2 regions of the Kitasatospora sp. NPDC093550 genome follow, and region 2 is predicted to be linked to the other one. Evidence: predicted binding sites of a transcription regulator. Region 2 holds the regulator's gene; the other holds the start of a gene.
What was found. Region 2 encodes HrcA, which represses chaperone genes, less so after heat shock. Its sites were predicted from a motif close to TTNGCACTCNGNNNNNCNGAGTGCNAA; they were not measured.
Positions count from the first base shown of each region.

Region 1: a site for HrcA is predicted at 1,914-1,940, ahead of ACIRD3_RS29650 (FmdB family zinc ribbon protein). Genes of this name have one in related genera too.

Region 1 is NZ_JBIWJF010000022.1:110,680-114,080, reverse strand. Features, by position in the region: gene ACIRD3_RS29665 (sigma-70 family RNA polymerase sigma factor) at 1-187, shown strand, start outside; gene ACIRD3_RS29660 (hypothetical protein) at 301-555, shown strand; gene mscL (large conductance mechanosensitive channel protein MscL) at 581-1,000, opposite strand; gene ACIRD3_RS29650 (FmdB family zinc ribbon protein) at 1,597-1,902, opposite strand; gene ACIRD3_RS29645 (MFS transporter) at 2,042-3,401, opposite strand, start outside.
Region 2 is NZ_JBIWJF010000008.1:122,649-126,049, forward strand. Features, by position in the region: gene htpX (zinc metalloprotease HtpX) at 1-811, opposite strand, end outside; gene hrcA (heat-inducible transcriptional repressor HrcA) at 1,132-2,166, shown strand; gene dnaJ (molecular chaperone DnaJ) at 2,246-3,385, shown strand.

The DNA of each region.
Region 1 (3,401 bases), on a different contig from region 2:
GCGGTTGGACGACCGCACGGCCTCGATCATCCGCTCCCGGTACGGGATGGAGGACGGCCGCGAGCGCACCCTCACCGAGGTGGGCAAGCAGCACGGCCTCACCCGCGAGCGGATCCGCCAGATCGAGAAGCACGCGCTGGCCGAACTGAAGAAGATCGCCGACCATGCGGGATTCGAAGCCGCCTGACCGGCAGGCCGGTCGAGCCCACCCGGGCCCTGGTGCGGAGCGCTCCGCACCAGGGCCCGAGGCGTGCCGGCGGGCTCTTAGGCTGGAGTGAGCAGGACGGGACAGGACGGGACATGACGCACGACGGAGTGGACAGGGTGAGCGAGCAGGAGCAGGAGCAGGGGCGGCAGCAGCAGGGACAGGGACAGGACCAGGAGCACGGCCAGACGCCCGCGGCCAAGGCCAGGCTGGTCTTCCGGGACCCGCTGGACCAGCAGTCCCGGGACGACACCGACGCCGGCTGGAACGAGCGCTCCGGGTCGGGGGAGAGCGGCGGGCGGGGGCTGGACTGGTACCTGAGCCAGCGCCCGCCGCACCACGGGGGTTGAGGGACGGACGAGGACGGTCGGCGCCTCAGCGCAGCGGCGAGACCAGCGCGTCGCGGATCTCGGTCAGCAGTTGGACCTCCTTGGCTTCCGCCTCCGCCGCCACCTCGGCGGGGGTCTTGCGGCGCGCCGCCAGCCGGTTCATGGGCACGATCAGGGCGAAGTAGACGACGGCCGCGGTGATCAGGAACTGCAGGACGGCGCTGAGCACCGATCCCCACAGGATGAGGATTCCGGACGTGACCTCACCGGTCGGGCCGACCTCGCAGGGCCCCTTGAGGCAGGAACTGTAGGACCCCAGGTCCTTCGTTCCGAAGACGCCGACAATCGGATTGATCACGCCTTTGACGAAGGCGTTGACGATGCTGGTGAATGCCGCGCCGATGACCACGGCGACGGCGAGTTCGACGACATTTCCGCGCAGCAGGAATTCCTTGAAGCCCTTCATGCCGCCTCGAACGACGAAGTCGTCACCGGGTTACGGGTGATCTTCCGCAGTTCCGGACTGACAACCCGTCCGGCTCAGCGCACCCCCGCCCGGAGGCGGCTGCCAGGCCCGCGCGGGCCCGAGCGCGAGCGCCGCGGCCACCGCGAGAAGCACCAGCGCGGGCACCCCGGCCCGCCGCCGCACCGCGCTGCGCCAGCGGTGCCACCCGCCGCACCCGCGCCGGATCGGCGGGAAGCTGGGCACCTCCTGCCGGGGCGGCACGGTGGGCGCGGGCGGGGGGACGGAGTAGCTCGCGGTCGTCATCGACGCACCTCCGGAAGGTCGGGCGGTCGGCCCCGGTGGACCGGCTGACGACCCCCACGGTGCACACCCCGGGCGAGGCCGGAAAGCCCCTTCTCCCAGCCTGTGGACAAACCCGCCCCTGTGGACGACTTCGTACACTCACACAGGTGATTCCGGCCCGTCGGGCTGACGGGATCCGTGTCCCGAAGCCGCCGCCGCACCCCGCGGATCCCGCGAGGGAACGCGGAAAGACCCGCCGCCCCGCGTGAGAACGGGGTCGACGGGCCTTTCCGAGGACTACGGGGCGGCCGGCCTCAGCTCGCGGCCGGAGCCGGGCTGGACGGCGCCGAGGAACCGCTGCCCGAGGTGGACGGAGCGGACGACGCGGTGGTCGACGTCGACGAGGTCGACGACGAGCCCGAGCTCACCGAGCTGCTGGAGGAGGAGCGGCTGTCGGTCCGGTAGAAGCCGGAACCCTTGAACACGACACCCACTGCGGAGAAGACCTTGCGAAGCCGTCCCTGGCAGTCGGGGCACGTGGTCAGCGCCTCGTCGGTGAACTTCTGCACCGCCTCCAGGCCGTTGCCGCACTCGGTGCACTGGTACTGGTACGTGGGCACTTGTCTTCCTCCTGGCACTCTCGCCTGATGAGTGCTAACGATGGTCAATGATGCGGCATTCCGCTGGATCAGTCCAGCGACTCCGGTGTGAGATCGGCCCCGCTCCCGCCCCGGCGTCCGGCCGCGGACCACCGCCCGCTCAGCCCTTGGCCGCGCCCACCAGCTGCGCGGCGCCGGCGCGCTCCCCGGACCCGACGGCCGACCCGGCAGCCGGCCCGGACACCGGATCCGCGGCCGACCCGGCCATCGAAACCCCGGCCGAAACCCCGGCCGGACCCGCGGCCGAACCCGCCGCGGAGCCGGACCCGGAACCCGCGCCCGCCCCCGGCGCCACCAGCAGGTGCCGCAGCGAGAACAGCGCGAGCAGCCCCAGGCCGGCGCCGATCACCGGCACCAGGAACCCGGCCGACGGCCCGTGCCCGTCGATCAGCTTCCCCGCCACCATCGAGCCGACCGCCAGGCCCAGCCCGATGGCGCCGGTCAGCCAGGTGAAGGCCTCCGTCTTGGCGCCGTCCGCGACCAGTGTCTCGACCAGGGTGTAGCCGCTGATCAGGGTCGGCGCGATGGCCAGGCCGCAGACCAGCCCGGCGACGGTGAGCGCGACCAGGTTGGGCATCGCCCACAGCGTGGAGCAGCCCAGCACCAGCAGGGCGAAGCTGGCCAGCATCCGCTGCTGGACGGGCCGCCGCCAGGCGATCACGCCGTACAGCACGCCGGCCAGCATCGAGCCGCCCGCGAAGATCCCGTACACGGTGCCGCCCGCGTCGTGCTGTCCGACCGAGTCGGCGAAGGCGTTCACCGAGACCTGCATGCCGCCGAACACCGCGCCGACCCCGAGGATGGACCCGGCGAGCAGCCGGACGCCGGGGGAGGAGATCGCGGAGACGCGCTGGACGCCGGGCTGCGGCACGATCCGGGCGGGGGCGGTGCGCCGCTGGGCGGCGAAGGCCAGTCCGCCGACGACGGTCAGCGCGCCCTCGGCGATCAGGGCGGTCGCCGGGTTGGCGAGCGCGGCGATGCCGGAGGCCAGGATCGGGCCGATCACGAAGGTGAACTCGTCCGTGACGGACTCGAAGGCGAAGGCGGTGCTCACCCGGGCCGCCGAGGCGTCGGACGGGCCGTCGGCGGTGAACCGGGCGATCCAGCGGGCCCGGACCATCGCGCCGATCTGCGGCACGCTCGCACCGGCCGGCACGGCGGCCAGGAACAGACTCCAGGCCGGCGCGTGGCCGAGCGCCAGCGCGATCAGCGCGGCGACCGAGGCGCCGTGCACCAGGACGGTCGGGACGAGCACCGCGGCCTGCCCGTACCGGTCGGCCAGCCGCCCGGTCTGCGGCCCGATCAGGGCCTGGGCGACGGCGGCGACGGCGGTGACGGTACCGGCGGTGCCGTACGAGCCGTGGGTCTGGGTGACGAGCAGCAGGATGCCCATGCTGAGCATCGCGTACGGCAGTCGTGCGACGAGGGCGGGCGCCAGGAAGGTCCAGGCCCCGGGGGTG
Region 2 (3,401 bases):
CGAAGTAGAAGGCGTTGTACGGCTGCGCCTGGCGCAGGTCCTTGCTGGGGATGGCGGCGATCTGCCCGGTCACCTTGGTCAGGGCGGAGGCGAGGGCGCTGGGCCGTCCGGTGAGCTGGGCGGCGGCTCGGTCGGCGGCCAGCTCGCGGTAGCGGGAGAGCAGCCGGGTGAGCAGGAAGCTGATCGCGTAGACGACCATCGAGACCAGCGGGATGAGCAGCGCGACGATGGCCGCGTTCTGGTCGTTGTCGTTGCGGCCGCCGCCCATGAAGCCGCCGTACACGGCGATCCTGGTCATCGCGCCGGCGAGCACGCCGAGGAAGCCGGCGATCGTCATCACCGCGACGTCCCGGTGGGCCACGTGGGACAGCTCGTGCGCGAGGACGCCCTCCAGCTCCTCCGGCTCCAGTCGGCGCAGCAGGCCGGTGGTCACGCAGACCACCGCGTTCTGCGGGTTGCGGCCGGTGGCGAAGGCGTTGGGCATGTCGTTGTCGGCGACCGCCACGCGGGGTTTGGGCATGTCGGCCAGGGCGCAGAGCCGGTCGATCGTGCCGTGCAGCTGGGGGAACTCCTCCGGGGACACCTGGTGGGCGCCCATCGCCCGTTCGGTGATCTTGTCGCTGAACCAGAACTGGGCCACGAACAGCCCGCCGGAGATCAGGACGATCAGCGGCCAGGCGCCGCGCAGCAGCGCGATCAGCAGGCCGGTGAAACCGACGTACAGCAGCCCGATCACGAACATCGTGGCGACCATGCGGCCGGTCAGGCCGCGGTCGGGCGCGAAACGGGTGTGCTGGCCCGAGCTCGACATCGCTTGCTCCTCCATTCGCCGTCGCCTTCGATGCTGCCACCCGGACGGCCCGGGGGCACCACCCCGGCGCCCGGAACCGTGAACGGCCGCCGCCGTGCGGGCCGTACCCGGAACTGCGGGCAGGATCACCCCGGTCGGGCCGTTCCTGCCGTAGGACCCGGGCCTTACACTGGCAGGTACGGTTTTGGCACTCGGGTGTTCAGAGTGCCAAGGTCGGGGCCGCCGGGAGCGGCCCGCCGCAGGACAGAGCGGTACAGGCAGGACAGAGCAGTACAGCGGGACACAGACGGACAACGTGCGAAGACGGAGGTGCGTGCCCCATGGCCGGTGAGGTCCGCCAGCTGGACGACCGCAAGCTCGCCGTGCTCCGCGCGATCGTGCAGGACTACGTGGGCACCGAGGAGCCGGTCGGCTCCAAGGCCCTGGTGGAGCGGCACAACCTCGGGGTCTCGCCGGCGACGGTCCGCAACGACATGGCGGCGCTGGAGGAGGAGGGCTACATCCACCAGCCGCACACCAGCGCCGGCCGGATCCCGACCGACAAGGGGTACCGCCTCTTCGTCGACAAGCTCGCCGAGATCAAGCCGATGAGCGCCCCCGAGCGCCGGGCGATCCGGCACTTCCTGGACGGCGCGGTCGACCTGGACGACGTGGTCGCGCGCACCGTGCGGCTGCTCGCCCAGCTGACCCGGCAGGTCGCGGTGGTCCAGTACCCCTCGCTGACGCGCTCCACGGTGCGGCACATCGAGCTGGTGGCGCTGGCCCCGGCGAAGGTGATGCTGGTGCTGATCACCAACACCGGCCGGGTCGAGCAGCGGATGGTGGACTGCCCGGGCACGGTCGGCGAGACCGTCCTGGCGGATCTGCGCACCGCGCTCAACAGCAGGGCGGCCGGCCGCCTCCTGCCGGAGGTCCCGGGGCTGTTGGAGGAGCTCCCGGCGACGTTCGAGGAGGCCGACCGGCCGATCGTGGCCACCGTCCTGGCGACGCTGTTCGAGACGCTCGCGGAGCAGAACGAGGAGCGGATCATGCTGGCCGGCACGGCCAACCTGACCCGCTTCGGCCACGACTTCCCGCTCACCATCCAGCCGGTGCTGGAAGCGCTGGAGGAGCAGGTCATCCTGCTCCGCCTCCTGGGTGAGACCAACGACGCCGCGATGACGGTCCGGATCGGGCGGGAGAACGCCTACGAGGGGCTGATTTCCACCTCGGTGGTCTCGGTCGGTTACGGTTCGGGGGACGAGAGCGTGGCCAAGCTGGGTGTGATCGGTCCGACCCGGATGGACTACCCGGGCACAATGGGGGCGGTGCGGGCGGTGGCGCGGTACGTGGGCCAGATCCTGGCCGAGTCGTAGCAATACGACCGCGCGCCGTACCGGTGACGCGCGGTGACCAGTCGCAGCACTACTACAGGCGGAACAAGCGGAGCATTTGGTGGCCACGGACTACTACGCGGTACTCGGCGTCCGACGGGATGCGGGGCAGGACGAGATCAAGAAGGCGTTCCGGCGCCTGGCACGCGAACTGCACCCGGACGTCAACCCGGACCCGAAGACGCAGGAGCGGTTCAAGGAGATCAACGCCGCCTACGAGGTGCTCTCCGACCCGCAGAAGCGCCAGGTCTACGACCTCGGCGGGGACCCGCTGTCCCCGGGCGGCGGCGGTGCGGGCGGCTTCGGGGCCGGCGCGGCGGGCTTCGGCTTCTCCGACATCATGGACGCCTTCTTCGGCGCCGCGGCCGGCCAGCGCGGCCCGCGCTCGCGCACCCGCCGGGGCCAGGACGCCATGATCCGGCTGGAGATCACCCTGGAGGAGGCCGCGTTCGGCACCACCAAGGAGCTCCAGGTCGACACCGCCGTCACCTGCACCACCTGCAGCGGCGAGGGCGCGGCCCCCGGCACCTCGGCGCAGACCTGTGACATGTGCCGCGGCAAGGGCGAGGTCTCCCAGGTCACCCGGTCCTTCCTGGGCCAGGTCATGACCTCCCGCCCCTGCCCGCAGTGCCAGGGCTTCGGCACCGTCGTGCCGACCCCGTGCCCGGAGTGCGCCGGCGACGGCCGGGTCCGCGCCCGCCGCACGCTGACCGTGAAGATCCCGGCCGGTGTCGACAACGGCACCCGGATCCAGTTGGCCGGCGAGGGCGAGGTCGGCCCGGGCGGCGGCCCGGCCGGCGACCTGTACGTCGAGATCGCCGAGACCACCCACGCGATCTTCCAGCGGCGCGGGGACGACCTGCACTGCACCGTCACCATCCCGATGACGGCGGCCTCGCTCGGCACCCAGGTGCCGCTGCAGACCCTGGACGGCCTGGAGGAGGTCGACATCCGGCCCGGCACCCAGTCCGGCCAGTCGATCCCGCTGCACGGCCGGGGCATCACCCACCTGCGCGGGGGCGGCCGGGGCGACCTGATAGTGCACGTCGAGGTGAAGACGCCCACCAAGCTCGACGCCGAGCAGGAGGAGCTGCTGCGCCGTCTCGCGGTGCTGCGCGGCGAGGAGCGGCCCTCCGGCCAGTTCGCGCCGGGCCAGCAGGGCCTGTTCTCCCGGCTGAAGGACGCCTTCAACGGCCGGTAGCCGTCCGCGGAGGGGT